Regions from separate parts of the Streptomyces sp. NBC_01012 genome, predicted to be linked through region 4. Evidence: riboswitches for the same ligand, from Rfam matches in the RefSeq annotation. Region 4 holds a riboswitch; each other region holds the start of a gene.
The links. Region 4 has a riboswitch for cobalamin ahead of OG623_RS02505 (ABC transporter substrate-binding protein). Riboswitches for the same ligand answer to the same signal wherever they lie in the genome.

Region 1 (7,514 bases), 6.2 Mb from region 4:
CGCCGCGGGTGCTGCACGAGATCGCCGACGTACTCGCCCAGCACCGGTACCGGAGCCTGCGCGGCGAGACGGCGGCACAGGACAGGGCGCGCGCCCTCGTCGCGCTGATCGACTCCCCGGGTACGGACGGGACGGCGCTCGGCCCCGCCCTCCGCGACTGCGGTCTGCCCGGCCCCGGCCCGTACCAGGTCGTCACCGCGAGGGCGGCCCACCACGACGCACGGGCCGCGGTGGACGCCCTGACCGAGGCGCTGTGCCACACGCCCGGCCGCCCCTTCGCCGTGGCCGGTCTGGAGGGAGGCGAGGCCGTCGCCGTCGTCCAGGGCGAACCCGGCGGCGACGGCGACCCCCTCCGGGCCGTCTGGCCGGTCCTGGGATCGTGCGACCCGACGGGCTCACTCCACGGCGGCACGGGGGCCGTTGCCGCGGAGCCCGGGGATCTCCGCGACAGCCTCGCGGGAGCACGCCACGCACAGGCCGCGGCGCGCACGAGCGCACCGGAACGGACCCGGCTGAGCTCCGTGGACGAGCTCACCACCCTTCCCGCCCTGCTCGCCGGGGTGCCCAGGGCCGTACGTGAGGTCTACAGCGTCCGGTCCCTGGGCCCCCTGCTCGACGCCGAGAGCCCCTCGCAGCGGATGCTCCTGGAAACCCTCGAGGTCTTCCTCGCGCACAACGGCTCCTGGGCGCGCACCGCCGAAGCCCTTCATCTGCACGTCAACACGGTCCACTACCGCGTCCGGCGCATCGAGACGCTCACCGGCCGCGACCTGTCCCGCCTCGAACACAAACTCGACCTCTGGGCGGCGCTGCTGTGCCGCTGACCGCGTCGGGAGCGTTCAGCCTCAGGGCCGCGGCCGGTCGATGTGCACGTTCGTCGACTTGACCCGTGCCGTCGCCAGGACCCCCACCTCGAGGCCGAGTTCGTCCACGGACTCGCGGCTGACGAGCGACACCAGCCGGTGGGGTCCCGACTGGATCTCCACCTGGGCCACGACGTCGTCGGCCGTCACGGCGGTGACGATGCCGGCGAAGGAATTGCGCACCGAGGTCAGGATCTCGCCGGGCACGGGGTGCAGACCCTCGGCCCGCTCCGTGGCGAAGCCCGCCAGGCTGACCCCGTCGATCATCCGGTTCCCCGACCCGCCGCGGTCCATCGTGAGGTGACCACCGTCCGCCCAGCGGCGAACGGTTTCCGGACTCACGGCCAGCAGCTCCGCGGCCTGGCCAATGCTGTACGAGGGCACGCCCGGAACTCTAGCGCCGAGCGGTCACCAGGTGACGGGCAGGGAGTGCAGCCCGTAGATGATGGCGTCGTACTTGAAGGCGATCGTGTCGAGCTCCTCCACGGGGCGGAGGGTCGGGATACGGCGGAAGAGGGTGGGATAGAGGACCTGGAGTTCCATGCGGGCCAGGGGCTGGCCGACGCAGTGATGGGCCCCGGCGCCGAACGCCTGGTGGTGACGGGCGTTACGGGTGATGTCGAGCCGGTCGGGCTCGGGGAAGACCGAGGGGTCCCGGTTGGCGAGTTCGCCGAGAAGGATGACGCCCTCACCGGCACGGATGGTGCGACCGGCGACCTCGATGTCCTCCGTCGCGGTGCGGCGGCGGCCCAGATGGACGATGGAGAGATAGCGCAGGAGTTCCTCGACGGCGCCACGGATGACGGCGGGGTCGTCCGTGTCGCGGATCACGGCGAGCTGCTCCGGGTGCTGAAGGAGCAGGAGCGTGCCCAGGCTGATCATGTTCGCGGTGGTCTCGTGACCGCCGAGGAGGAGCAGCACACCCATCGTGGCGGCCTCGCGGCGGGTGAGCTCGCCGGCCTCGATCTGGGTGCAGAGGCTGGAGAGCAGATCGTCGCCCGGCTCGGTGAGCTTGCGGCCGACCAGCTCGTCGAGGTAGGTGGCGAGGTTGGTGTGGGCGGTGGCGCGCTCCTCGGAGGTAGCGACCGCGGAGACGATGACCTTGCTGTTGGTCTGGAAGAACGCGTGGTCCTCGTAAGGGACTCCGAGCATCTCGGAGATGACCAGGGAGGGGATCGGCAGGGCGAGATCCTGGACGAGGTCGGCCTGCCCCGGCCCCGCGAGCATCGCGTCGATGAAGTCGTCGGCCATCTCCTGCACCCGGGGGCGCATGGCCTCGACCCGCTTGATGGTGAAGGCGCCGCTGATCATGCGGCGCAGCCGGGCGTGCTCGGGGTCGTCCATGCCGACGAAGCTCAGATCCGTGCTGCCGGCATGGGCGTGCGTCGGGTCCACGGGGCTGGGGAAGCCGGGACGGGTGAACTCCACGCTCAGCCGCGGGTCGGACAGCAGTGCCTTCTGCTCGGCGTGGCCGGTCACGGCCCAGGGAGTGCTGTCGCCCCAGGAACGGACCTGGGTGAGCGGGCCGTGCTCGGTCAGGGCCCGCATCTCGGGGGAGGGGGCGAAGGGGCACTGCGAGGAGCGCGCCGGGGGGAAGTCGGGGATGTCGGCGATGCCGGGGGTGCTCGTACCGGTGGCGGGGGATGTGCTCGTCATGCTCGTCTCCAGTGGGGGTGGGGTGATGCGAGGATCAGCCGGTCACGGGGGTGACGACCGCGGACTCCGGCCGGGGCGCGGCGGTGTACCGGGCGAGCAGGTCCCCGCGGTGCTGACGGGCCTGTTTGGGCATGTTCCAGCCGAGGACCGCGACGGGGCCGTCGTCGTCGGTGTACCGGGCGACGAAACGGCCCTGCTCCGGGCCGCCTTCGACGATGTGCGCGGTGGCGGTGGGCGTGGGCACCCCGTACACCTGGATCTTCACGCCGAGCTGGTCGGTCCAGAAGTAGGGGAGCGGGCTGTAGGGGCGGTCGTCGCCCAGGATGTTCGCCGCGACCAGCATGGCCTGCTCGGTGGCGTTCGTACGGTTCTCCAGACGCACCGACCGCCCCAGTGCCTCGTGGTCGAAGCGGGCCACGTCTCCCGTGGCGTAGACACCGTCGGCGGCGCGGCAGCGGGAGTCGCACACCACACCGTCGTCGAGCACCAGGCCGCTGCCCTGCAGCCACTCGGTGGCCGGAGTGCTGCCGACCGCCGAGACGACCAGATCGGCGGGTACGGTCCCCGAGCCGGCCGCGCGGACACCGGTGACGCGCCCGTCGGCCGTCTCAAGACCGTCCACCAGCGTGTCCGGGCGCAGCCGCACCCCGTGCTCGGTGTGCAGCGCGGCGAGCCGGTCCGCGACGTACCGGCCGAGCTGCGTCTCCATCGGCGCTGCCTGCGGCCCGGTGAGGGCCACATCGATGCCCATGAGGCGGGCCGTCGCGGCGATCTCGGCGCCGAGCACCCCGTCACCGACGACCACGGCACGCCTGGCCTCCAGGAGCTCCGTGCGCAGCCGCGCGGCGTCGTCGAGGGTCCGCAGCACATGCACGCCCGCCGGGCCCGACAGCCCCGGCAGTCTGCGCGGACGCAGTCCCGTGGCCAGGACGACGGCTTCCGCCCGCAGCTCGGTCCCGCTCGCGGTGCGCACCGCACGGCTCGCCGCGTCGAACGCCGACGCACGCTCACCGAGGACGAACTCGGCGTCCAGGGCGTCCAGTACGTCCCGGGTGCGCAGGTGCGTGCGCTCGGCCTCCCAGGTCCCCGCGAGCACCTGCTTGGACAGGGGCGGGCGGTCGTACGGTGCTCCGGTCTCCTCGCCGAGCAGCGTGACGCGCCCGCTGTAGCCCTTGCGGCGCAGGCTCTCGACGACGGCGAGACCCGCGGCACCGGCCCCGACGACGAGTACGTCCGACGGCGTACTCACGCGTCCTCGTGGAGCTGGATGGCGGCGGCCGGGCAGATGTCCGCGGACTCGCGGACCCCTTCGTGCCGCTCGGCGGGCGGCGCCGGGTCGAGGAGGACGACGATGCCGTCCTCGTCACGCTGGTCGAACACCTCGGGTGCGATCAGCACGCACTGCCCGGCGCCGCAGCACTTCTCCTCGTCCACAGTGATCTTCATATGCTCTCCCTGTTCATGCGTGGCGTGCTTTCGGTGGTCATCGGTGGTCATCGGCGGCGCGTGGTGGGCGCGGCGAGCAGCCCCACCAGGGCGTCCTCCAGCGCGTCGGCGGTGCGCTTCCAGGCCGCGTCGGCACCGGCCGGCTCCTCGGCCAGGGCGCGCTCCTGCTCCGCGCAGGTGTGGGTGATCAGATGGCGGGCCATCTCGGCCCGCGCCGGGCGGATGTCCGGCGGCACGATGGGGTGCAGGCAGGTGCCGAGCCCCTTCAGGGTGCGGCGCAGGCTGTCGCGGGTGAGGGACTCGTCCGCCACCAGCGTCCGCATCAGCGGGTCGGTCATCACCTGTACGGAGAAACGCGCGTGCCAGGAGGGGGCGCCGACGGCGGCGTTGTGGTCGGTCACCGGGCGCAGCAGACAGCGCACCCAGTCCCGCAGGTCGGTGCTGTCGCCGGCGGCCTCGACGTATCGCGCGCGGATCAGGTCGACCTCGGTGCCGTGCCTGGTCATGATGGCCCGTACGAGCGTCGCCTTGCTCCCGAAGTGGTAACTGACGGCGGTGGTGTTGCCCTGGCCCGCCGCCTCGCCGATCTGCCGGTTGGAGACGCCCGAAAGACCGTGCTCCGCGTAGAGGCGCTCGGCCGCTTTCATGATGGCCTCGCGTGTGCCGGCGCCGCGGCCGGTGCGAGGCTCGGTTCTGTTCACGATGGCTTCCTCCTCGACGTCACGCTCTCTTGATCAGTCGCCTTCTCTTGATCACTAGAACACCGCCCCGCATTTGAGTCAACCGACTGACTTAATTGGGTGGGTGACCGGCCGGAATCATGCGCAGGGAGCCGGCCCGTCCGGATGCTCTAAACTGCATGCGCCTCGTGGGGGAAGTCCGGTCGAAGTCCGGCGCTGACCCGCAACGGTAGGCGGAGCCCGACAGGGTCCCGTAAGCCCGATCACCCGCGGTGGCGAAGCTCTGTCGATCGCCGTGGACTGCGAGAGGTGCTGCGCAAGGCGCCTCGCGCGCTCCGGGCCGCCCCTTGGATTACGTAGGCACGGCCCGAGGCGAAAGTGATCCGCCCGTGGCCACGCCCCCCGACCGAATACCGCCCCAGCGCGTCTCCCTACCCCTTCTCGTGACCGGCCTGTGCGTCGCGCTCCCGCTGTCCCTGGCCTGCGGGGCGGGAATCGGGGCGTCGGGGCTCACCTGGGGCGAGACGCTGCACCACCTGTGGGCCGGGCTGACGGGCGGGCGGATCACACCGGACGAGGTCTCCTCGTACACCATCGTCTGGGAGCTGCGCTTCCCGCGCTCCGTGCTCGCCGCCGTCGTCGGGGCCGGTCTGTCGGCCGTCGGCATCGCCGTGCAGGCCATGGTGCGCAACGCGCTCGCCGACCCGTTCGTCCTCGGCATCTCGTCGGGAGCGGCCGTCGGCGCCAACGCCGTGCTCATCTTCGGGGCCTTCGGCGCGTTCGGTGTCTGGGCGCTCTCCTCGGCGGCCTTCCTCTCCGCGCTGTTCGCCATGGTGCTGGTGTACGCGATCGCCAGGACCCCCCGGGGCCTCACACCGCTCAGACTCGTGCTGACCGGGACTGCGATGTACTACGGCTTCTCCGCCGTGACCACCTTCATGGTGTTCGCCGCCGAGCGGGGCGAGGCGGCACGGTCCGCGATGATGTGGCTGCTCGGCAGCCTGGGCGGGGCCACCTGGTCGTCGGTGCCGATCGCCGCGGGTGCCGTGCTCGGCGGCCTCGCCCACCTCGCCTGGTCGGCACGCCGGCTGAACGCCCTCGCCATGGGCGACGAGACCGCCGCCACGCTGGGGGTGGACCCCGGGCGCCTGCGCAAGGAGCTCTTCCTCGTCTCCGCCGCCGTCACCGGGGCCGTCGTCGCGGTCAGCGGCGCGATCGGCTTCGTGGGCCTGATGGTCCCGCACGCCGCGCGGATGCTGGTCGGCGCGGACCACCGCCGCCTGCTGGCCGTCGCACCCCTGGCCGGCGCCGTCCTGCTGATCTGGGTGGACATCCTGTCGCGGGTGGTGCTCGCACCCGCCGAACTGCCCGTGGGGGTGGTGACCGCGGCCATCGGCGTGCCGTGCTTCATCCTGCTGATGCGCCGCCGCACCTACACCTTCGGAGGCGCCTGATGCGCGTCGACATCGACACACTCACGGTGGAGCTCGCCGGCGCGCGGCTGGTGGAGGACGTCACGCTGCGCGCGGGCAGCGGGCAGCTCGTCGGCCTCGTCGGACCCAACGGCAGCGGCAAGTCGACCCTGCTGCGCTGCGTCTACCGGGCTCTGAGCCCCTCCGCGGGCACGGTCCGTATCGACGGGGAGGATCTGCGCTCCATGACGGCCAGGGAGAGCGCACGCAGGATCGCCGCGCTTCCGCAGGAGGTCGTCCCGGAGTTCGACTTCACCGTCGCCGAGATCGTGGCCATGGGCCGGCTGCCGCACCAGGGGCCGGTGGCCCGCACCACCGACGAGGACCGCAGGATGTGCGAGGCCGCGCTCAAGGGTGTCGGGGCCGCCCATCTGGCCGACCGCGGTTTCCTCACCCTCTCCGGAGGCGAGAAGCAACGGGTCCTGATCGCCCGCGCGTTCGCCCAGCAGCCTCAGGTGCTGGTGCTCGACGAACCCACCAACCACCTGGACATCGCCCAGCAGCTGGAGGTCCTGTCGCTGGTGCGGGGGAGCGGGCTGACCGTGCTCACCGCGCTGCACGACCTCAACCTCGCCGCACTCCACTGCGACGCCCTCCATGTCATCGACGGCGGGCGGATCGTCGCCTCGGGAGCACCGCACGACGTCCTCACACCCGAATTGCTGGCCGAGGTCTTCTGCGTACGGGCGCATCGCGTACCGCACCCCGAGACCGGCGCGGTGCAGCTGCTCTTCGACCGTCTCCCCTCCGTGTGACCCCTCCTCTCCGTGTGCCCCCCTCCGCCCGTCGACCGCCCCAAGGAGCCTCCACCGCCATGCGCCCCTCCGTACGCCCCGCCGCGCTCGCCCTCGCCGCCACTCTCGCCCTCGCCGGCTGCGGGGCGGAGGTCACCCCGGAGAACGGGAAGGAGGACGGCGCCCGGGCGGCCGGCGGCCACTACCCGGTGACCGTCACCAACTGCGGCGAGAAGAAGACGTACGACAAGGCCCCGCAGCATGTGGTCACCAACGATGTCGGCATCACCGAGATCATGTTCGCCCTTGGTCTCGAGGACCACATGGCCGGCTATGTGATGCCCGACGACAAGGGCGATCTGACGTCCGTGCCCTGGAAGGACGGCTACGCGAAGACCACCTGGCTGTCGAAGAAGCAGATCAACAAGGAGCTGGTCCTGGACGCAGGGGCCGATCTGGTCTTCGCGGGCTGGAACTACGGTTTCAGCGAGGGCGACGGCTTCACCCCCGCCGCGCTGCGGCGGGTCGGCATCGACTCGTATCTGCTCAGTGAGTCCTGCCGCAACGGACAGGGCAAGGCCCGCGGTGTGATGGCACCGCTCGACGCGCTGTACACCGACCTGGAGAACCTCGGCCGGATGTTCGACGTCGAGGACCGGGCCG
Region 2 (7,514 bases), 1.9 Mb from region 4:
AGAACTCGTCACGGGTCTTGGGGGTTTCGGTGACGCCGGCGTCCGCGAAGACCTTCTTGTTGTAGAGGACGACGCGGTTGGCGAAGTACCACGGGGCGGCGTACTGCTTGCCGTCGACCACGGAGGCCTCGTTGAGGTTCTCGGCCCAGTCGGTGCCGATCTCCGACTTGAGGTCACCGAGCTCGGCGAGGCCACCGGTCTTGGCGTACGCCGCGGTCTGGGTGTTGCCGATCTCGAAGACGTCCGGCGGGTTCTCCTCCGACAGGGCGGTCGTCAGCTTCTGCTGGATACCGTTCCACTGCTGGACCTCGAACTTGACCTTCGCGCCGGTCTTCTTCTCGAACGCGGCGGTGAGGTCCTTCTGCCACTGATCGGGCGTCGAGCCGTCCATGGCCCAGACGGTCAGGGTCTCCCCCTTGTAGCTGTCCGGTCCGGACTTCTTGCTGTCGCTGCCGCCGTCGTCGGAGCCACACGCCGCCATGCTGACCATCATGCCCGCGACGCCGATCGCCGCGATGAGCTTGCGCTTCACGCCAAACCCTCCTCAGGGTGCTGCAACCCCCCGCCCACCGCGAAGACACCGACGAGTAGTACTGCTGGGGCTGGGACCTGGTCTTTAATGGTTTAGACCAGTACGGGGAGCTTGGCCTAGACCTTTAGGGGTGTCAAGGGTGTATAAGAAGTGCACTCGCGTCCGTTACAGGACCGACACCTGAGGGAGGGCGACGACCCGTGACCGGACCGTGCCACCATGTGAGCCGCGACAGACGGAGGAGCCGGTGACGGCAGCAACGCAGCAGTCGGGAAGGCGGGCCATGGGTGCCGACGGGGGCAGCAGCACGAGCAAGACCGGCACGGGTGCGCGCACGGCACGCGTGCCGAAGTACTACCGGCTCAAGCGCCATCTCCTCGACATGACGGACACCATGCCGCCCGGCACCCCGGTGCCGCCCGAGCGGACCCTGGCCGCCGAGTTCGACACCTCGCGCACCACGGTGCGTCAGGCGCTCCAGGAGCTGGTGGTCGAGGGCCGGCTGGAACGCATCCAGGGCAAGGGCACCTTCGTGGCCAAGCCGAAGGTCTCCCAGGCCCTGCAACTCACCTCGTACACCGAGGACATGCGCGCCCAGGGGCTGGAACCCACCTCCCAGCTGCTGGACATCGGCTATGTCACGGCCGACGACACGCTCGCCGAGCTGCTGGACATCACAACCGGCGGCCGGGTGCTGAGGATCGAGCGGCTCCGGCTCGCCAGCGGCGAACCGATGGCCATCGAGACCACCCATCTGTCGGCCAAGCGCTTCCCCGCCCTGCGGCGTTCGCTGGTGAAGTACACCTCGCTCTACACCGCGCTGTCCGAGGTGTACGACGTCCGGCTCGCCGAGGCGGAGGAGACCATCGAGACCTCGCTCGCCACGCCGCGTGAGGCGGGCCTGCTCGGCACGGACGTCGGCCTTCCGATGCTCATGCTGTCCCGCCATTCGGTCGACGGTGAGGGTGAACCTGTGGAGTGGGTGCGCTCGGTGTACCGGGGCGACCGGTACAAGTTCGTGGCCCGTCTGAAGCGTCCCACGGACTGAGACGCTTCGGGCCGCCGGGAATCGTTGTTCCCGGCGGCCTCAACCGTTGCGAGACCGAAATGCGGACAGGGGGTGACGATGCCCGGAATCCTCGCTTAGATTTCCTGCGCGTTGCACAGGTGATCAGCGAGGGGACGGAGTCGCCACATGCCAGAAGAAACCGATGCCAACCCACCGGCAACACCGACAGCACCGACGGTGACACCCATCAGAGTGGTCATCGGCCTCTGTCTGATCGCCCCCTTCGTCGCGATGCTCTGGGTCAGCTCGTACGCGAAGGTCGAACCGACCTTCATCGGCATCCCGTTCTTCTACTGGTACCAGATGCTCTGGGTGCTCATCTCCACCGCTCTCACGATGACCGCGTACAAGCTGTGGCAGCGTGACCAGCGCGCCCGCAAGGGGGGTGCGTCAGCATGAACGACGGCGTGAACGGCATCGCACTCGCCGTATTCATCTTCTTCTTCGTGGCCGTCACGGTCATCGGTTTCATGGCCGCGCGCTGGCGCAAGGCCGAGAACGAGGCCAGCCTCGACGAATGGGGCCTGGGCGGACGCTCGTTCGGCACCTGGGTCACCTGGTTCCTGCTCGGTGGTGACCTCTACACGGCCTACACCTTCGTGGCGGTCCCCGCGGCGATCTACGCGGCGGGCGCGGCGGGCTTCTTCGCCGTCCCGTACACGATCCTCGTCTACCCGCTGATCTTCACCTTCCTGCCCCGCCTGTGGTCGGTGTCGCACAAGCACGGCTACGTCACCACCTCGGACTTCGTCCGGGGCCGCTTCGGATCGAGGGGCCTCTCGCTGGCGGTCGCCATCACCGGCATCCTCGCCACGATGCCGTACATCGCGCTGCAACTGGTCGGCATCCAGGCCGTGCTGGACGTGATGGGCGTCGGCGGCGGTGAGACCACGCACTGGTTCGTCAAGGACCTGCCGCTGCTGATCGCGTTCGCCGTGCTCGCCGCGTACACCTACTCGTCGGGGCTGCGCGCGCCCGCGCTCATCGCGTTCGTCAAGGACGGCCTGATCTATCTGGTCATCGCCGTGGCGATCATCTACATCCCGATCAAGCTCGGCGGGTTCGACGAGATCTTCTCCAAGGCGAGCGAGGCGTTCGCCCAGAAGGACCAGACGACGGGCCAGCCACGTGGTGCGCTGGTTCCCGGCGAGATGGGCCAGTGGGGCTACGCCACCCTGGCGCTGGGCTCGGCGCTGGCGCTCTTCATGTATCCGCACTCGATCACGGCCACGCTCTCCAGCCGCAGCCGTGAGGTGATCCGGCGCAACACCACGATCCTGCCGCTGTACTCGCTGATGCTGGGCCTGCTGGCCCTCCTCGGCTTCATGGCGATCGCCGCCGGCATCAAGGTGGACAACGGCCAGCTCGCCATCCCGCAGCTGTTCGAGAACATGTTCCCCGACTGGTTCGCCGGTGTGGCCTTCGCCGCGATCGGGATCGGTGCCCTGGTGCCGGCCGCGATCATGTCGATCGCCGCGGCGAACCTCTTCACCCGCAACATCTACAAGGACTTCCTCAAACCGGACGCGACACCGGCCCAGGAGACCAAGGTCTCCAAGCTGGTCTCGCTGCTGGTCAAGGTCGGCGCGCTCGCCTTCGTCCTCACCATGGACAAGACGGTCGCAATCAACTTCCAGCTGCTGGGCGGCATCTGGATCCTCCAGACGATGCCGGCCCTGGTGGGCGGTCTGTTCACCCGGTGGTTCCACCGCTGGGCCCTGATCGCCGGCTGGGCGGTCGGCATGGTCTACGGCACGGTGGCCGCGTACGGCGTCGCCAGCCCCACCCAGAAACACTTCGGCGGCTCGTCGGAGGAGATCCCCGGAATCGGTGAGATCGGCTACATCGGCCTCACGGCGTTCGTGCTGAACGTGATCGTCACGATCGTGCTGACGTTCGTCCTGAACGCGGTGAAGGCACCGGCCGGCGTGGACGAGACCGCCCCGTCCGACTACACGGCGGACGTGGGCGACCCCGGCGTCAAGGCCGAGCTGCCGCCGGCCACGGCAGGCTCCCCCGGCGGTCACTGACCCCCGCGCGCCGCTCGCTCCACCTCGTCCCGGCAGGGCCTCGCCCTGCCGGGACGAGGTGCGAAAAACGGGGGCGCCCTTCCCGGCGGCTGCGGCACACTGCCGTCCATGGACCTTTCGATCAGACCGGTACGGACGGCCGAGTTCGCGGATCTGGGGGAGATCACCGCCCAGGCGTACCTCGATGACGGGCTCCTGGACTTCGGCGCCGACGATCCCTATCTGGAACAGCTGCGTGCCGTGGAGCGCCGGGCCGCCGAGGCCGAGGTGCTGGTCGCGGTGGACACCGACGGCCGGCTGCTGGGCGGCGTCACCTACGTCGCGCCCGGCAGCCCCTGGTCGGACATCGCCACCGGGGACGAGGCCGAATTCCGCATGCTGGCGGTCTCGCCCGGCGCCCGTGGCCGAGGGACGGGCGAGACGCTCGTACGGGCCTGCATAGAGCGGGCGCGGGCCGCCGGAGGGCTGCGTGGGATCGTCCTTTCCACGCAGTCGGCCATGCTGGGCGCCCACCGGATCTACCGTCGCCTCGGCTTCGTACGCACTCCGGAGCGGGACTGGTTCCCCCTGCCCGGCCTGGAACTCCTGACATTCCGCCTGGAGCTCTGAACCCGCCACGACACAAGATGTGGGGGCTTCTTCAATCGGCAGCCCCCACATGTATGCTCGACCTCGCTGTCGCCGCAGGGGAATCCGGTGCGAATCCGGAACTGTCCCGCAACGGTGTGATCGGTGCGCATTGCGCGTGCCCGAAGTCCGAAGACCTGTCGACAGTGCGCCCGGCTCGACCGAACCGGGCGCCGAGACGTCCGGGCCCCGCGGAGGGCAGGTGGACGCCGTGCGCCGTGCCGCCCTGTCTTCCGGGCGCGGCCCTGCCCGGCTGCCCCGCTCCCGCAGGCCCTGAGCCGAGCGAGGGATAGCCCCAGTGACCATCGCGCCAGCCGACCCGGTTTCAGTCACGGAATCCGAGGGCCGCACGACCGACGCGCCCGGGACCGCACTGCTGCGGACCCTGACCGGCCTCACCGCCGATCTGCCCGACACCGACCCCGGACGGGTGGCCGCCGCCGCACTGCGCGGCCGCAACGCCCGGTCGGACGAGGCCGAGCTGCGCTCGCTGGCCACCGAGGCCGCCGCCGGCCTGATCTCCGAGGACCCCGCCTACTCGCGGCTCGCCGCCCGGCTCCTCACCCGGGCCATCGCGGACGAGGCCGCGGGACAGGGCGCCGTCTCCTTCTCCGCGTCGGTCGCCGTCGGACACCGCGAGGGCCTGATCGCGGACCGTACGGCCGAGTTCGTCACGCTGCACTCCGCCGCCCTCGACACGCTGGTCGACCAGGCACTCGCCGACGGTGCCGACGACCGCTTCGGCTACTTCGGTCTGCGGACGCTGCACAGCCGCTATCTGCTGCGCCACCCGCTCACCCGTGAGGTCGTCGAGACCCCCCAGCACTTCATGCTGCGCGTCGCGGCCGGGCTCGCCGACGACAACTCCGAGCGCGCGCTGGAGGAAGTGGCCGCGCTGTACGGCCTGATGAACCGGCTGGACTATCTGCCCTCGTCCCCCACCCTCTTCAACTCCGGCACCCGCCACCCGCAGATGTCCTCCTGCTATCTGCTGGACTCGCCCAAGGACGAGCTGGACTCGATCTACGACCGCTACCACCAGGTGGCACGGCTGTCCAAGCACGCGGGCGGCATCGGACTCTCGTACTCCCGTATCCGCGCCCGGGGTTCACTCATCCGTGGCACGAACGGGCACTCCAACGGCATCGTGCCGTTCCTGAAGACGCTGGACGCCTCGGTGGCCGCGGTCAACCAGGGCGGCCGCCGCAAGGGCGCAGCCGCCGTCTATCTGGAGACCTGGCACGCGGACATCGAGGAGTTCCTCGAACTGCGTGACAACACCGGCGAGGACCAGCGGCGTACGCACAACCTCAATCTGGCGCACTGGATCCCGGACGAGTTCATGCGCCGTGTCGACGCGGACACGGAGTGGTCGCTGTTCTCCCCGGCCGACGCCCCCGAGCTCGTGGACCTCTGGGGCGACGCGTTCGACGCCGCCTACCGCGCCGCCGAGGCCAAGGGCCTGGCCCGCAGGACGATCCCGGCGCGCGAGCTGTACGGCAGGATGATGCGGACGCTCGCGCAGACCGGGCAGGGCTGGATGACGTTCAAGGACGCGTCCAACCGCACGGCGAACCAGACCGCCGAGCCGGGCCGCGTCGTTCACTCCTCGAATCTCTGCACGGAGATCCTCGAAGTCACCGACGACGGCGAGACGGCCGTCTGCAACCTGGGTTCGGTCAACCTGGGCGCGTTCGTCGCCGACGGCTCCATCGACTGGGAGCGGCTCGACGCCACCGTGCGCACGGCGGTGACCTTCCTGGACCGCGTGGTGGACATCAACTTCTACCCGACCGAGCAGGCCGGCCGCTCCAACGCCCGCTGGCGCCCGGTGGGTCTGGGCGCGATGGGCCTCCAGGACGTCTTCTTCCAGCTGCGCCTGCCGTTCGACTCCCCCGAGGCACGCACGCTGTCCACGCGGATCTCCGAGCGGATCATGCTGGCCGCCTACGAGGCGTCCTGCGAGCTGGCCGAGCTCCCCCAAGCACCTTCGACAGGCTCCGGTGCAGGGGGGACCCCCAGGGGCCCGCTGCCCGCCTGGTCCGAGACCCGTGCCGCCCGCGGTGTGCTGCACCCCGACCACTACGCCACCGAGCTGAACTGGCCGGAGCGCTGGGACGCCCTGCGGGCCCGGATCGCGAAGAGCGGCATGCGCAACTCCCTGCTGCTGGCCATCGCTCCCACCGCCACCATCGCTTCGATCGCCGGTGTGTACGAGTGCATCGAGCCGCAGGTCTCCAACCTCTTCAAGCGCGAGACGCTCAGCGGGGAGTTCCTCCAGGTCAACGCCTATCTGGTCGACGAGCTGAAGAGGCTCGGCGTCTGGGACGCACGTACCCGTGAGGCGCTGCGCGAGGCCAGCGGTTCCGTGCAGGGCTTCGGCTGGATCCCCGAGGACGTACGGGCGCTGTACCGGACGGCCTGGGAGATCCCGCAGCGCGGTCTGATCGACATGGCGGCGGCCCGTACGCCGTTCCTCGACCAGAGCCAGTCGCTGAACCTGTTCCTGGAGACGCCGACGATCGGCAAGCTCTCCTCGATGTACGCGTACGCCTGGAAGCAGGGGCTGAAGACGACGTACTACCTGCGGTCGCGCCCGGCGACCCGGATCGCCCGCGCGGCGGCCGGGAAGACAGCCACCGCCACTGTTCCCGTACAGCAGGCCGCCGCTCCCGAAGCGGACGCGGTCGCCTGCTCCCTCGAAAACCCCGAGTCCTGCGAGGCCTGCCAGTAATGAGCTCCGCCCACCCGTCGCCCGACCACCGCCCCTCGACGTCGGCGCTTCGCACCGCCCACCCTGCTTCGAAGAACCTGCTCGACCCGGGCTTCGAACTGACCCTGCGTCCCATGCGCTACCCGGACTTCTACGAGCGCTACCGGGACGCGATCAAGAACACCTGGACGGTGGAGGAGGTCGACCTGCACTCCGACGTCGCCGACCTCGCCAAGCTCTCGCCCGGTGAGCAGCACATGATCGGCCGGCTGGTCGCGTTCTTCGCGACGGGGGACTCGATCGTCTCCAACAACCTGGTGCTGACGCTGTACAAGCACATCAACTCGCCGGAGGCGCGGCTCTATCTGTCGCGTCAGCTGTTCGAGGAGGCCGTGCACGTCCAGTTCTATCTGACGCTGCTCGACACCTATCTGCCCGATCCCGAGGACCGCGCGGCGGCCTTCGACGCGGTCGAGGAGATCCCCTCCATCCGCGAGAAGGCGCAGTTCTGCTTCCGCTGGATGGACTCGGTCGAGACGATCG
Region 3 (7,514 bases), 6.9 Mb from region 4:
CGCCAGCCGGGTCCGAGCCGCCACACCAGGTGGTGCAGCCCGATGCCGTCCTCCTGGCGGGCCAGCAGCTCGCCGCGCTGCCGGGGCAGACGCGTGCTTACGGATCCGATGGCGCACCCCCCGTGACAGGCCTGCCGACGGTCGGCGGCAGCGCGTCGATCATACGGGCGGGCCGGTGCGCCCCGGCCGCCCCGTCCGGACCCCGGCTCACTCGAATGGCGTAATGGGCTCGCGGGGCGGATACCCGCGTGGAACGGGGCCACCGCCCCTCTCCGATGTCCTGGGCCGCTCGCCGGTCGAGCCGGGAAGTTGCACCGTCCATCCGGGTGAGGCGCGATGGAATCCGGACGCGCCTCCCCTGCTGGACCCACCCACAGGACGCGCCCGGGCGAGGAGGAATCGGCCATGGGAGCCGCTGACGGTTTCACGGATTCCGGAGAACTCGACGGTCTGACCGTCTACGACAGTGACGGGGAGAAAGTCGGCACAGTGGGGCGGGTGTACGTCGACGACGACACCGGCAAGCCCGACTGGATCACGGTCAAGACCGGCATGTTCGGGATGAAGGAGAGCTTCGTACCGCTGGCCGGAGCCCGCCGGGTGGGCTCCGACCTGCACGTCTCGCATCCGAAGGACCGCGTCAAGGACGCCCCCCGGGTGGACGCCGACGCGCATCTGTCCGTATCGGAGGAGGAGGAGCTCTACCGGCACTACGGGATGACCAGGAAGGCCACCGGCGGTGCGGGCGGCGACGCGCGCACGACGTCCGGGACCGGAACGGGAGCCATGGGTGCCGCGGGCGCCGCGGGTGCGGCGGGTGCGGCCGGAGCAGCCGGCACCGCCCGTACGACCTCCGGCGGCCAGGCGAAGGCCACCGGCACCACCGCCGGCGCGGGCACCACGGGTGCCGGCACGGGCAAGCACCGCGACACGGCCTCCACGACGTCCCGCCCGCTCGCCGGAGCCGGAGCCGAGCGGTCCGCCGCCGGTGCCGGCGGCGAGGAGATGCTCCGGTCCGAGGAGCAGCTCCAGGTCGGTACGGAGGAGTACGAGAGCGGAACGGCACGCCTGCACAAGTACGTCGTGACCGAAAACGTCACGCGGACGGTGCCGGTGTCCCACGACGAGGTGCGCGTCGTACGCGAGCCTCTGCAGCCGGGCGAGAAGGCCACGGGTGTGAAGGGGACGAACGATCTCGGCGAACAGGACGTCGAGGTCACCCTGCACGCCGAACGAGCCACCGTCCGCAAGGAGTCGGTCCCGGTGGAACGGGTCCGCCTCGAAACCAGCAAGGTCACCGAGCAGAAGGAAGTCTCCGCCGAGCTCCGCAAGGAGAAGATCGACTACGCGGACGGCAAGGACGACATGGGCAGCGACAAGGACATGGGCGGCGAGTTCGGCCAGGGACGTCGTCGCTGACCCCCTCACCCAGCGGCGAAAGGCCGCGCGACAGTAGCGAGGGGCGGACCCGGGTGGTTCACGGGCCCGCCCTTCCGTCGTAGGTCCGCTCTTTCGCCGTAGGTCCGCTCTTTATTCGTACGTCCGCCTTTTCGCCGTACGTCCGCCCCGTCTTCGCTCACCCCGGCAGGAACCGCACCGAGGGGCGCCCGTCGGGGCCTTCCGGCGTCACCACGGCGCGCACCCGGTAGACATCGGCGATCAGTTCCTCGGTGATCACCTCCGACGGCGTCCCGCCCGCGACCACCCGGCCGTCCTTCATGACGGTGACCCGGTCGCAGAACATCGCCGCCAGATTGAGGTCGTGCAGCGCGATCACCGCGGTGAGGGGCAGCGTGGTGACCAGGGAGAGCAGCTCCAACTGGTGCTGGATGTCCAGGTGGTTGGTGGGTTCGTCCAGCAGGAGTTCGCGTGGCTGCTGGGCCAGGGCACGGGCGATCTGCACACGCTGGCGCTCCCCGCCGGACAGGGTGTGCCAGGACTGGGCGGCCCGGTCGGCGAGTCCGGTGCGCGCAAGGGCCTCGCGCACCGCCTCCTCGTCCTCCGGCCCCGGCGACGACCAGGCACGCCGGTGCGGGATGCGGCCGAGGCGTACGACGTCCAGCACGTTCAGGTCGACCTGTGTGACCGCGTGCTGGTCGACGACGGCCACGCGGCGGGCCACACCTCTGCGGCCTGTTTCGGCGAGCGTACGGCCGTCGAGCGTGACGACGCCCGCACCGGGGGCGAGCACGCCGGCCATCACCCGTAGCAGCGTCGTCTTGCCGGAGCCGTTCGGCCCCAGGAGCCCGACGGTCGCGCCGGGTGGCGGGGCGATGCTCACCCCGTCGAGGACGATCCTTCCGCCGGCCTGCCTGGTGACCCGCGCGGCGCGCAGGCCGTCGCCGGGGGTGACGGTCCGGTTCACGCGCTCCTCCGTGTGCGGTGGAGGACCAGGACGAAGACGGGCACCCCGATGAGAGAGGTGACCACACCGACCGGGACCTCCTGGGGGTCGAGTACGGTCCTGGCCAGCGTGTCGACCCAGACCAGGAAGACAGCTCCGGCGAGCGCGGTCACCGGCAGCAGCCTCCGGTGCCCCGACCCGGCCAGTGCCCTGGCGGCGTGCGGCAGGACGAGGCCGACGAACCCGATGGCGCCCGCGGAGCTGACGAGGGCCGCGGCCAGCAGAGCGGTGGTGCACAGCAGCACGATCCGGGTGCGAGCGACATGTACCCCGAGGGCGGCCGCGGCGTCCTGGCCGAAGGCGAAGGCGTCGAGTGTGCGGGCGTGCCCGAGGCAGATCAGCAGGGTCACCGCCAGCACGGCGGAGCACATCCACACATCGGTCCAGCCGACCCCGCTCAGTGAGCCGAGCAGCCAGAAGAGCACCCCTCTGGTCTGCTCCGCGTCGGCCGCGGTCATCACGACGAAGGAGGTGATCGCGGAGAAGAGCTGCATGGCCGCGACCCCGGAGAGGACGACCCGGTCGGTGGATCCGCCGAGCGTGTGGCTGAGGATCAGGACCAGGGCGAACGAGCACAGGGCGCCGACGAAGGCACCGCCCGGGACCGACACCGCTCCTCCGCCCACGCCCAGGACGACCACCACGACCGCGCCGGTGGACGCCCCGGAGGAGACGCCGAGGACGAACGGGTCGGCGAGCGGGTTGCGCAGCAGCGACTGCATCACGGTGCCGCACACCGCGAGCCCGGCCCCGCACACGGCGGCGAGCAGGGTGCGGGGCATGCGCAGGTTCCAGATGATGCCGTCCCGGATCGGGGTGAGCCGCCCCTCGCCGATGCCGAGGTGCGAGGCCACCGCCGACCAGACGTCAGGGACGGAGATGCGGGCGGGTCCGATCGTGACGGCGACCGCGACGGACAGGAGCAGCAGGACGGTCCCCGCGGTCCACAGCAGCCCCTCGCCCAGGATCCGGGCCCTTCCCGCGGGCGGTGTCGCCGACGGCCGCTCCTCGCGTGCGCCGGGGACCTGTTCGGTCTTCGTCACCCCGCGAGTCCGAAGGAACGCAGTCCGGCCGCGACGCGCTCCACGCCCTCCACGGTCCTGATGGTCGGGTTCATGGCCTGGCCGCTGAGCAGGACGTAGCGCTTGTGCCGGACGGCGGTCATGTTCTTCGTGGCGGGGTTGGACTCCAGGAACTCGATCTTCTTCCGGGCGCTCTCGGCCGTCTCCGACTCGCGGGTCAGGTCGCCGATGACCAGCACGTCGGGGTCACGGTCGGCGACCGTCTCCCAGTTGATCTGGGGCCATTCCTCGTGCGAGTCGTCGAAGACGTTCTTCGCGCCGAGCTCCCGCGTGATGATGCCGGGTGCGCCGCAACAGCCCGCGAGGTAGGGGGCTTCGGCGTTGGCGAACCAGTAGAGCAGGGTGGTGCCGGACGCGTCGATGTCCGCGGTCGCCTCGTCGACCCGGTCCTGGAGGCCGGCCACCAGCTTCTCACCGCGCTCCGGGACGCCGAACACCTTGGCCAGATCGCGCACTTCGTCGTAGACGCGGTCCATGGCCAGGGGCTCGGAGCGGGAACCGTCGCCGCCGCCGCTGTTGTCCTTGCCCGCGCAGTCGGCGGGTGAGAGGTAGCTCGGTACGCCGAGATCATCGAACTGATCGCGTGTCGCGACGCCGCCCTTGCCGAGGATGGATTCGAACGAGGCGCTGACGAAGTCGGGTTCCTCGGCGAGGACTCTCTCGGAGGAGGGCTGGTTCTCGGCGAGGCGGGGCACGGTGGCTTCGTCCTTCTCCAGCCCCTTCATCACCGGGTCCGTCCAGGTCGCGGTTCCGGCGAGCCGGTCGGCGAGGCCGAGGGAGAGCAGGATCTCCGTCGATCCCTGGTTCAGGGAGACGGCGCGACGGGGTGCGGCGTCGACGGTGACCGTACGGCCGCAGTTCTTCAGCGTCACGGGGAAGCCGGCGGCGGCACCCGCGGCCCCGTCGGATGAGCCGCCGCCCGGGCCACAGGCTGCCAGGAGGGCGAGCGCGGCGGTGAGCAGGGCTGTGCGGCGTACGGCGCTGACTATGGGGAGCACGGAATCCTCGGCGTTCTCTGGGCTCATGCGCGAAGCCCGTTACAAGGGCCGCTTCCCGGTGCGGAAGCGGGTGCCAGCAGGTCTTCGGACTCGGGTTCGTCCGGGCGGAGCGCCTTCCCGGTGCACCCTGAGGTGCCCCAGTGGCCGTGGCCCCGCCCGTTCCCCTCACCGCTGCGCGTCAGCTCCGGATTCGCACCGGATTCCCTGACTCCACGTGGAGTGTGACTGGCATCCGCAAGCTATCACGTGGCGCGCCGACGGCCCCGGGCCCTCGGCGGTACGGCCGACGGGCGCCGCCGGCTCCGGGCCGGGCGCCCGTCGGGCGGTTCAGCGCTTGGGGTGAACCGATTCGCCTCCGTCCCTGTGCGGCTTCCCGCACCGGCGCGAGAGCACGGACGCCGTACCCCAGTAGGCCAGCAGGACGGCGCGCAGGCCCAGGGTCTCCAGCCGCTCGCCCAGGCGGCCGCACACCGGCCGCACCCTGCGTGGGGCGCTCATCGGGTGTTCGCCCGGCCGGTGTGCCAGGGGCCCCGGGGGTCGTCGTACGCGTCCGCGTAGCCCGGTCCCGCGATCGGCCAGTCCGCGAGCAGCTTCTCGGGCAGGGCGAAGGCGTCGGCCAGCTCGGGGGCGTGCGCGGCGACCGCCGCGAGGAGTTCCTCGGCGGCCTCCGGGAGTGCGTCCACCTGAGCGCGGCTCAGGAGACCGGCGGACAGCAGATCGCCGCTGTTGCGGGACACCCACTCGACGGCGAACAGCCGCTCCAGCTCCCCGACGCGGTCCCTGGCCTCCCCCGCGGGCAGCGCCGCGCGCGCCTCGGCGTAGGCCTCGGCGGCCTGCCGGTACGCATGGGCCTCGACCCCGCGCAGGGCCGGGCCCGAGGCCGCGTTCCAGCGTCCGAGTGTGTCCGCGTCGGGCGCGCGCGTCGCGCGGGCCCTGGCCCGGGCGAACCAGATGTCCTGGACGGCCGCCATGAGCCGGCCCAGGAAGCGCGGGTCGCTCAGCTCACCCGGCTCCGGGGCGGGGTCCTGGACGTCGTCGCGGCCCGGCTCGGCGGCGAAGAGCATGTCGGCCGCCGCCTTGGCGTACAGCGCGATGTTGTCGCCCTCCGCGGTGATGGCCCCCTCCACGCCTGTGACGAGTTCGGTCATACCGTTGTTCTCCAGCAGCGCCTGCGCGCCGCAGCGTTCACGGCTCTCGACGATGACGTCACGGGCCCGCCAGGTGATCCACGCCTTGGCGACATCGACGAGAATGCCCGCCTCTGCCCGCCCGTCCTCGTCCGTGCGGGCCTCCCACCGCTCCTGGGCCCGCCGGTGGAGCAGGCTCATGGCGAAGACCGTGGCCATGGCGGAGGCGAGCGGTCCGTGGTGGGTCCGGTGGGCGCTGACCGGCACCGGCGGTGCGCCACGGGTCCCGGAGATCATCCGGTGCCCGCCGTAGCGCACGGCGACCGCCAGGGTCGCCCTGGCCGAGCCCGCCGCGCAGGCGCTCATCGAGATGCGGCCGGGGGTCACCCGCCCGATCGAGGCGAGGAAGCGCCGTCGTCTGTCCCCGGGACCGGTTCTGAAGCCGCCCGGGGTTTCGCCCTCGTCGCCGTCTCCCAGCAGGGCGTCCCGCGCCACGAAGAGCCGGTCGAACGAGGTCAGGCAGTGGTCGACGGGGCTGCCCATCCGGGCGGGCAGCCGCCGCACCCGGACCCCGGGCAGCGCCCGTACGTCGTCGGTGAGGTGCACCAGGAAGAGGCGCACCCCGTGGTCGGATCCGTCGGCCACCAGGCGGGCGGCGACCAGGCCGGACTTCGCCCCGCCCGCCGGGCTCGTGTTGGGCATGAACTTCTGCGCGCCCGGGTTCGGGGTGTTGAGGACGAAGCCGTCCCGCTCACGGTCGTACGTCGCGGTGGTCTCCATCGCGGCCGCGTTGTTGCCGTGCGCCACCTCCGTACAGAGGAAGGTGCCGATGCGCCGCATCGTCAGATAGTCCGACAGATCACGGCGGCCGGTGCGGTCGTGGTCCAGGAGACTGCCGAGGAAGAGGTTGTAGTGGATGCCCGCCACGGTGGTCAGCGCGGGGTCCACCGGACCGAGCCAGGCGTGCAGGGCGGCCAGCGCGCGCGGATCGGCGGCCAGACGCGCTCCGCTGTCCAGGGAGAGGTTGAGGACCCGCAACCGGTCGTAGGCGAGTTCCAGCCGCTCCTCGGGTGTTCCGCCGGCGGGGCGGCGGAACGGTTCTGTGCTGATCAGCCGCTGCCAGAATCCGTGCTCGCGGCGGAATTCCGGACCGAGGAGGACGCCGGTCAGCAGTTCGGTGGTGGACGGTGGGACGGTGTCGGTCAGGGTCACGGTCATGAAGAAATCAACGACCGTGAGGGGGGCGAGGACACCGCTGGGCACGCCGGCCGGTCAGGGCGACATATGCCGGGACCCGGCGCGGCACACCGCCCTGAACGGCCCCCGGCTCAACCGGCGTCACCCTTGCCCTCGTCGCCGTAGCGCCGTTCGAATTTGGCGACCTGTCCCTCGGTGTCGACCACCCTGGCCCTGCCCGTGAAGAACGGGTGGCTCTCGGCGGAGATCTCCACATCGATGACCGGGTAGCTGTTGCCGTCGTCCCAGTCGATCGTCTGCTCGCTCGACGCGGTGGACCGGGTCAGAAAGGCGTACCCGGCGGAACGGTCACGGAAGACCACGGGACGGTACGACGGGTGCTTGTCCTGCTGCATCTCTGCTCCTGGAGGTACGGGGATCTCACGTCCCGGCTCCCGCCAGCCTCACCAGGTGCACACCCCCGCGCGATCCGGGACGTCCGTACGGAGCAGAGATATCAGCCGGTGCCGTCATCGAGGGGCGGCTCCGGCCGAGGCATCCTCTTCAATCTCCCGCCACCGCGTCCGCCACCAGCGAGAGGAACCGCGCCTGGGCCTGGGGGCTGCACAGCGGTTCCGGGTTCCACGGCGCGATCCGGGCGCCTGCTCCTGCGGCTTCCCAGGCGGCGATCCCGTCGAGCGGGACCGCGTTGGACCTGACGTCCGCC
Region 4 (7,514 bases):
GGGGGACCTCCGCACCCCCGTGCTCCCTGTCGGCCGGGACGGGGTAGATCGGCTCACCGCCGATGGCACCGTCGTCGATCTCGGTGGCACGCCGGCACGCGGTCGAGTGCTCGTCGACGGTGTCGGCCCCGGCGATCGCCGACAGGGGTGGTTCGGCCTCCCGGCAGGCGTCCTGCACGACGGGGCAACGGTCCGCGAAGGGGCAGGCGTCGGGAAGGTCCACCAGGAGCGGCGGAGTGCCCGGGACCGGGGTGAGCGCCTGCCTGGCACGGTCGTCCAGGCGGGGGATCGCGCCCATCAGGCCGATGGTGTACGGCATGCGGGGCTGCGAGAAGAGCTCGTCCACCCCGGCACGCTCGACCGGGCGGCCCGCGTACATCACCATGACGTCGTCGGCGGAGCCGGCCACCACCCCGAGGTCGTGGGTGATCAGGATGACCGCGGCCCCGGTCTCACGCTGGGCTGTCTTGAGGACATCGAGGATCTGCGCCTGCACGGTGACGTCGAGAGCGGTCGTCGGCTCGTCGGCGATGATCAGGTCGGGGTCGTTCGCGATGGCCATGGCGATGACGGCCCGCTGCCGCATGCCGCCCGAGAACTCGTGCGGGAACCCCTTGGCGCGGCGGTCGGGGTTGGGGATGCCGACCAGGTCCAGCAGTTCGACGGCGCGTTTCCAGGCGACCGAGGACGAGATGTCCTGGTGGGTCTGGAGGGACTCGACGATCTGGGCTCCGATGCTGAAGATCGGAGTGAGTGACGAGAGCGGGTCCTGGAAGATCATGCCGATGTGCCGGCCGCGGACCTTCGACATCCGACGGTCGTCGAGGTCGAGGAGGTTCTTCCCGTCGAGCGTGATGTCCCCGGTGACCGAGGCGTAGTCGGGGAGCAGCCCCATGACGGCCATGGACGTGACGGACTTGCCCGACCCCGATTCGCCCACGATGCCCAGGGTCCTGCCGCGGTGCAGGTCGAAGGAGACACCGCGCACGGCGTCCACCCGGCCCGCTTCCGACGGGAAGGCCACTTTCAGATCACGCACGGACAGCAGGGCCTGCTGGGCCTGCTGGGCGCCGGGCTCGGTCGTGACAGCGCGCTGCTCGATCATGCGCGGCCTCCAGACTGCGATGTGGGGTCGAGGGCGTCGCGCAGACCGTCACCGATGAGCGCCATCGCCACGGTGAGCAGCACCACCATGGCTGCGGGCAGGTAGAACAGCCAGGGGGCGGTGGACAGTGTGTTCTGCCCGTCGGCGAGCATCGAACCCAGCGACACGTCGGGCTGCTTGACGCCGAAACCGATGAACGAGAGCGCCGTCTCGGCCTGCACGGTCGCGGCGACACCGAGGGTGAACGTCACGATCAGCAAGGACCCGATGTTGGGTACCAGGTGGCGGACGATGGTACGGATCGGACTGACGCCCATGAAGCGGGCGGCCGTCACGTACTCGCGCTCCCGCAGGGAGGTGGCCAGGGACCAGATCACTCTGGCTGTGAGCATCCAGCCGAACAGTGTGAGGACGACCACCAGAACCTGCCACTCACCGCGGTAGTGCGTACCGACCAGGGCGATGATGAGGAACGAGGGCAGGATGAGCAGGAAGTGCACGAGACCGAGCATCGCCCGCTCGACCTTGCCGCCGAAGTAGGCGGCAGTGGTACCGAACAGTCCGGCTATGGCGGTGGTCAGCAGCGACACCGCGACGGCGATGATCAGTGATCTGCCGAGGCCGTGCACGAGCTGGGCGTAGACGTCGTTGCCCGCGCCGTTGGTACCCAGCAGATGGCCGCCGACCCCGGGGGAGACGGTGAGTGCGGTGAAGTCCGCCTCCGTGTGGTCCCAGTGGGTCAGATACCGGCCGAACAGCGAGAAGAACACGAGGAGGGCGAAGAGGACCAGACCGCCCAGGGCCGCCTTGTTGCGCGCGAAGCGCCGTATGTAGAGCCTGGACGGGGAGAGGCGCTTGCCACCGGGGCCGGTCTTCCCCGGTCCTCCGGCTGCGGTTTCCTCGGGGTGCGCCTCTTCGGCGGCGGGCCCGACACCGGGCATGTTGATGGCCATGTCAGCTCACCCTGATCCTGGGGTCGAGGGCCACGACGACGAGGTCGGCGAGGATCGCGCCGATGGCCGTCATGAGGGCACCGAAGGCTGCGACGGCGACGACACCGTGCACGTCGTTCGTGCTGATGGTTTTGGTGAAGTACTCGCCCATGCCGTGCCAGGCGAAGACCGTCTCCGTGATCACCGCGCCGGTGAACAGCGCCGGCATCGCGAACGCGACCTGGGTGGCGACGGGAATGATCGACGTCCTCAGCCCGTGCCGGTAGATGGCCTGCTTCCGCGTCAGTCCCTTCGACCGTGCCGTACGGACGTAGTCGGAGTTGATGTGGTCCAGCAGCAGCGACCGCTGCAACAGGTGGTATCCGGCGTAGGAGATGAACGTGAGCGAGATCGTGGGCAGGATGGCGTGCATCACTCTGGACCCGAAGACCGGCCAGAACCCGACGACGTCGGGGCTCTGCGCTCCCGCCACCGGCAGCAGGGTGCTGCCCACGGCCTGGTTCAGCGCGATGGCGGCGAGCACCACCCCGAGGGAGGCCACCGCGGAGGGCGTGTTGAAGGAGAGCACGGAGATTCCCTGCCACACCCGGTCGGCGGCCTTGTACTGGCGCGACGCGGTGTAGACGCCCAGCCCGACCCCGATGACGATGGCCAGGACGGTCGAGGCCAGGACCAGTTGGCCGCTGACGAAGATCCGGTAGCCGACCTGGTCGTTGACGCTGCCTCCGGTCGGCGAACTGCCCCAGTCGAAGTGGGTCACGATCCGGGTGATCCAGTGCCACCACCGATCCATGAGCGGTTTGTCCGGATTGAGGTTGTAAAGCGCCAGCGAGCGGTTGATCTGGGCTGGAGTTCGAGGCGGTCGCAGCGCGGTGTAGTTCGACGCAGGTTTGAGGAAGGCGTTAGCGAGGAAGTACGTGAGATTTGTCGCGATGGCGATCATCAAAAACCAGCCGACTGCTTTGCGGGCGATGTAACGCAGCACTGTGAGTCGGCCTTTCTTGCTCTGGGACGTATCGGCCCGCAGGTCCGGTGAGTGACTGGATCGCTTGGCCGCATTGACCGGGCACCGGGTCGCGATTGCTCGGACAGGACGCGCGGACTCTCGGGGGCCAGAAAATGACTGGAGCGAAATCGTTCAGTGTGGGAGTCTCATGGTGGGGGAGTGGCACGCATCGGGCATGGGGCAGCAACCCCGTAACAAAACAGGGAAGTTCAGGGCGGCCGCCCGATTCGGCCGCACCGCTGCTGACGATTTCAATTGCCCGTGGGCACGTCAAGATTGATCAGGTAGCGATCCGGTCAAGTCGAATTCACATAACGGATATTCTTCGCTTAAGTTTTCAACGTCACGGTGGACGCGCGTTGAACGGCGGGATCATCGGTGCCGCAAAAGGCGCATAAGGCGCGCAACGTACTCGTGATCCGTGGCGTCGTCCTCCTCGGTCGGCCCCGACCCCCGGCACGACGGTGTGCACGGGCCTGGGGCAGGTCCTCGCCGCCGCGTGGTTCACAATGAGTGCACGAGGCGACGGGGATCAGGAAGCCGGTGAGAGTCCGGCGCGGTCCCGCCACTGTGACCGGGGAGCGGTCCTCCTGTATGTCACTGTCCGCGGCAGCGGGCGGGAAGGCGGAGGGGAGCGATGATCCGGGAGCCAGGAGACTGACCTGTCGCCGGTCCAACTGCAGGGGCGAGGACACCCCGGAAAGGATCGGCTGTGACGCTGCATGCCCGGACGGAGTCGGGACACCGGCGACCGTCGGACAATCGCCCGGCGCCCGGCAGGCGGAGCGTGCTGGCTGCCGGGAGTGGCCTGGCACTGGCTGCCTCAGGACTGCTCGCAGGCTGCGGCGCGGACACCAAGGACGGGGGAGGCGGCGACCGGTTCCGCGCGGCCTTCACATCGGGCGGGTCTCAGGAGACCCTCGACCCCCATGTCGCTCCGAACTTCGTCGACCAGGCCCGCGCCAAGGCCCTGTACGACACGCTCGGCACCTACGCGGACGACATGTCCGTCCGCGAGCGGCTCGCCGAGTCCTGGCAGAGCGACGCCTCCGGCACCCGGTGGCGTGTCCGGCTGCGCAAGGCGGAGTTCCACGACGGGAAGCCGGTCACCGCGAAGGACGTCCTGTACAGCTACCGCCGCGCCGCCGACCCCGCCACCGGATCGCCCTCGCAGGTGCTGCTCTCGGCGATCGACTTCGACGCGAGCAGGGCCGACGGCGAGCGGTCCGTCGTCCTCGTGCTGAAGGCGCCGAACTTCGAGTTCCCCACGGTCTTCGCAGGACCCGGCACCGAGATCATCCCCGACGGCACGAAGGACTTCCACGAGCCCATAGGCTCCGGCCCCTTCACGCATGTGTCCTTCACTCCCGGCGGCACCGCCCGCTACCGCAGCTGGGACGGCCACTGGGACGGCGCCCCGCACATCGCCGAGCTGGAGATCGTCCCCGCGAACGAGGAGTCCGCGCGGCTCAACGCACTGCTGTCGGGTCAGGTCCACTACGCCGCGGACATGGCCGGTGCCTCCGTGGAGCGGCTGAAGAAGAGCGGCTCGACGCGCCTGCTGACCGCCCGGCGGGCCACGGCGCAGCAACTGCTGCTGCGTACCGGCCGTAAGCCGTTCGACGACCCGCGGCTGATACGGGCCGTACAGCTCGGGATCGACCGCGAGGCGCTGGTCCGGGTCGCGCTCGCCGGGCACGGCGAGGTGGGCAACGACCTCTTCGGGATGGGCCTGCGCGGCTACCCGGAGGATCTGAAGCCCCGCGAGCGGGATGTCGCCGAGGCTCGGAAGCTGGTGAAGGAGGCAGGCGCCGACGGGCTGCGCATCACCGTGGAGACCAGCTCCGTCGACGCCGCGTGGGAGCCGGCCGCTGACCTGATGGCGCGGCAGCTGCACGAGGTCGGTCTTGAACTGAGCGCCAACACCCGTGCCTCCAGTACGTACTTCAGCGAGATCAGGACGAAGGGCGTCGCCGCCTTCAACACCACCTCCACGCTGCCTGTCTCCGACTTCCTTCAGCAGCGCGTCCGGGGCGGCGCGGCCCGCAACCAGACGCAGTACGTGTCGAAGGAGTTCGACGCCCTGCTCGACCGCGCCCGCACCACCCGCGACGAGCAGGACCGGCTGGCGCTGCTCACACGGGCCCAGAAGATCGCGCGGGACGGGTCGGGGCTGCTGGTGTGGGCGTTCTCCGACGCCACCGACGCCACCGACGCCATCGGGCCCTCGGTCACCGGGCTGCGCGCCGCGCCTCCGAACTCGCACGACTGGGCCCGGTTCGACCGGGTCCGCGTCGGCTGACGTGCGGGCCTATCTCCTTCGGCGTTCCCTGCTGGCAGTCGTGCAGTGCCTCGTGGTGCTGGTCGCCGTGTTCGCCGTCGGTTCACTGCTGCCCGGTGACACGGCCGATGTGCTCCGCGGCGAACTCGGCACGCCCGAACAGGTGGCGGCGCTGCGCACACAGCTCGGTCTCGACGAGCCTGCCCTGACCCGCTTCGGGCACTGGCTCGGCCACCTGCTCACCGGTCACTTCGGCAATTCCCTGACGACCGGACTGCCGGTGGGCGACGAGATCGGCCACCGCGTCGGCGTGACACTGCTGCTGGGTGTGCCCGCCCTCGTACTGGTCACGGTGCTTGGACCACTGCTGGGCACGGTGTCCGGGCTGCGGGAGGGCAGCCGCGTCGACCGGGTGCTGAACACGGCCGCCGTGGTGCTGCACGCGGTGCCGGAGTTCGTCCTCGGCCTGCTGTTGGTCGCCTCGGTATCGCTGGCAGCGGGACTGCTGCCGGCCACCGCCATCGGCATGGACACGACCGACCTGCTCGCGCAGCCGGCCGTACTGGTGCTGCCCGTCATCGTGCTCACGGCGAGGCATCTGTGCGATCTGGCACGGCAGGTACGCGCCGGTGTGGCGGCGGGGCGGCACGGTCCTGTCGCCGAGCATCTGCGGCTGCTGGGAATGCGGGAACGGACGGTCGTGCTGCGCCATGTCCTGCCGGGTGCCCTCGGCCCCGCCGCGCAGCAGTTCGCGCGCTGTGTGGAGGGGCTGCTGGGCGGCGCCGTGCTGGTGGAGGCGGTGTTCGGCTTCCGCGGACTGGGCGGCGGCTTCGTCGAGGCGGTGCAGAACAGGGACCTGCCCCAGGTACAGACGTACGCACTGCTGTTCGCCGGCACCGCAGTCGTCGTGAACCTCGTCGGAGACCTGGTCGCCCACCGGCTGGCACCCCGCCGGGAGGTGACGGCATGACCGTACGGGAGAAGACCCGGCCCCGGGGTGCACGGCTGCCGCGCCGTCCGTGGATCGCGACGCTGCTGCTCGCCGTGCCGGTGCTCGCTGCCCTGCTGGGACCGTGGGTGGCGGGGGACGCGCCGTCCACCGATGGAACCCTGCCCTCGCAGCCGCCCGGCGCCGGCCACCCGCTCGGCACGGACGTCCTGGGCCGCGATGTGCTGTGGCTGGTGCTGCATGGCGGTGTCTCGGTGCTGGGCAGCGCCCTGGGCGCGTTGCTGGTCGGCATGGCCGTGGGAGTGCCGCTGGGGCTGCTGGCCGCGGGCCGGCGGCGTGGATTCGACGAGACGGTGATGCGCGGGCTCGATCTGCTGCTGGCCTTCCCAGGCCTGCTGGTGCTGATGACGCTGGCCGCGACGGGGCATCGCGACCGGTACTGGCTGCTGACGGTCGCCGGAATCCTCCAGATCCCGGCCGTCGCCCGCCTGGTACGCGGGGCCGCGCTCGCACCCGCCTCCCGGACCGTCGTCGAGGCGCTGTGGATGCAGGGGCACGGCTGGGCGTACATCCATCTCCGGCACCTGGCACGGGAGCTGGCCGCCCCGCTGGCCACCGACGCGGGCGGACGCTTCGCCGTGGTGCTCTACCTGCTGGCGTCCGCCAACTTCCTCGGCCTCGGGCTGCCCGCCTCGTCCCCGGACTGGGCGGTGCTCATCGAGCGCAACAGCGATGCCCTGTTCACCCAGCCCGCCGCAGTACTGGTGCCCGCGGGTCTGCTGACGGCGCTGTGCGTCGGCGGCAACCTGCTGGTGGACCGGGCCCTCGCACGAAGGAGGAGAGGCCGATGACCGGCTCCGCCCGCACGCCGCTGCTGGACGTCCCGGAGGTCTCCGCCCATGCGGACGGGGCACGGCGCCCCCTGCTGGACCGGGTAGCGCTGACCGTCGTGGCGGGCGGTGTCACCGCGGTCGTCGGACCGTCGGGCAGCGGGAAGACCACGCTCGGCCTGGCGGTGCTCGGTACCTCGCGCGACGGCGTGCGGCTGACCGGACGGGCCCTGCTCGGGGGTACGGACCTGCTGCTCCTGGAGCCCGGCAGGCGCCCGGCGGCACGGGCCGGCCGGGCAGCGCATCTGCCCCAGCACCCGGAGACCGTGCTGGATCCGGTCCGCAGGGCCGGCGGCGCGCTCACGGAGCTGGCCGCTCTCGGGCATCCGG

Region 1: linked by a shared signal. The riboswitch ahead of OG623_RS30455 (FecCD family ABC transporter permease) and the one ahead of OG623_RS02505 (ABC transporter substrate-binding protein) in region 4 are both predicted to bind cobalamin.
Region 2: linked by a shared signal. The riboswitch ahead of OG623_RS10795 (ribonucleoside-diphosphate reductase subunit alpha) and the one ahead of OG623_RS02505 (ABC transporter substrate-binding protein) in region 4 are both predicted to bind cobalamin.
Region 3: linked by a shared signal. The riboswitch ahead of OG623_RS33170 (ABC transporter substrate-binding protein) and the one ahead of OG623_RS02505 (ABC transporter substrate-binding protein) in region 4 are both predicted to bind cobalamin.

The regions. Positions count from the first base shown of each region.
Region 1 covers NZ_CP108688.1:6,803,956-6,811,469, forward strand. The annotation lists gene OG623_RS30425 (PucR family transcriptional regulator) at 1-824, shown strand, start outside; gene OG623_RS30430 (molybdopterin-binding protein) at 846-1,247, opposite strand; gene OG623_RS30435 (cytochrome P450) at 1,272-2,519, opposite strand; gene OG623_RS30440 (NAD(P)/FAD-dependent oxidoreductase) at 2,554-3,768, opposite strand; gene OG623_RS30445 (ferredoxin) at 3,765-3,965, opposite strand; gene OG623_RS30450 (TetR/AcrR family transcriptional regulator) at 4,013-4,666, opposite strand; cobalamin riboswitch at 4,804-4,935, shown strand; gene OG623_RS30455 (FecCD family ABC transporter permease) at 5,035-6,099, shown strand; gene OG623_RS30460 (ABC transporter ATP-binding protein) at 6,099-6,872, shown strand; gene OG623_RS30465 (ABC transporter substrate-binding protein) at 6,932-7,514, shown strand, end outside.
Region 2 covers NZ_CP108688.1:2,474,126-2,481,639, forward strand. The annotation lists gene OG623_RS10770 (extracellular solute-binding protein) at 1-532, opposite strand, end outside; gene OG623_RS10775 (GntR family transcriptional regulator) at 816-1,580, shown strand; gene OG623_RS10780 (DUF3311 domain-containing protein) at 1,728-2,000, shown strand; gene mctP (monocarboxylate uptake permease MctP) at 1,997-3,631, shown strand; gene OG623_RS10790 (GNAT family N-acetyltransferase) at 3,740-4,240, shown strand; cobalamin riboswitch at 4,282-4,418, shown strand; gene OG623_RS10795 (ribonucleoside-diphosphate reductase subunit alpha) at 4,557-6,992, shown strand; gene OG623_RS10800 (ribonucleotide-diphosphate reductase subunit beta) at 7,106-7,514, shown strand, end outside.
Region 3 covers NZ_CP108688.1:7,437,441-7,444,954, reverse strand. The annotation lists gene OG623_RS33190 (adenosylcobinamide amidohydrolase) at 1-44, opposite strand, end outside; gene OG623_RS33185 (PRC and DUF2382 domain-containing protein) at 406-1,419, shown strand; gene OG623_RS33180 (ABC transporter ATP-binding protein) at 1,577-2,365, opposite strand; gene OG623_RS33175 (FecCD family ABC transporter permease) at 2,362-3,447, opposite strand; gene OG623_RS33170 (ABC transporter substrate-binding protein) at 3,444-4,511, opposite strand; cobalamin riboswitch at 4,542-4,729, opposite strand; gene OG623_RS33165 (hypothetical protein) at 4,812-4,982, opposite strand; gene OG623_RS33160 (acyl-CoA dehydrogenase) at 4,979-6,829, opposite strand; gene OG623_RS33155 (type B 50S ribosomal protein L31) at 6,940-7,203, opposite strand; gene OG623_RS33150 (ABC transporter substrate-binding protein) at 7,352-7,514, opposite strand, start outside.
Region 4 covers NZ_CP108688.1:572,892-580,405, reverse strand. The annotation lists gene OG623_RS02520 (dipeptide ABC transporter ATP-binding protein) at 1-1,105, opposite strand, end outside; gene OG623_RS02515 (ABC transporter permease) at 1,102-2,058, opposite strand; gene OG623_RS02510 (ABC transporter permease) at 2,060-3,043, opposite strand; cobalamin riboswitch at 3,559-3,745, shown strand; gene OG623_RS02505 (ABC transporter substrate-binding protein) at 3,852-5,366, shown strand; gene OG623_RS02500 (ABC transporter permease) at 5,368-6,315, shown strand; gene OG623_RS02495 (ABC transporter permease) at 6,312-7,145, shown strand; gene OG623_RS02490 (ABC transporter ATP-binding protein) at 7,142-7,514, shown strand, end outside.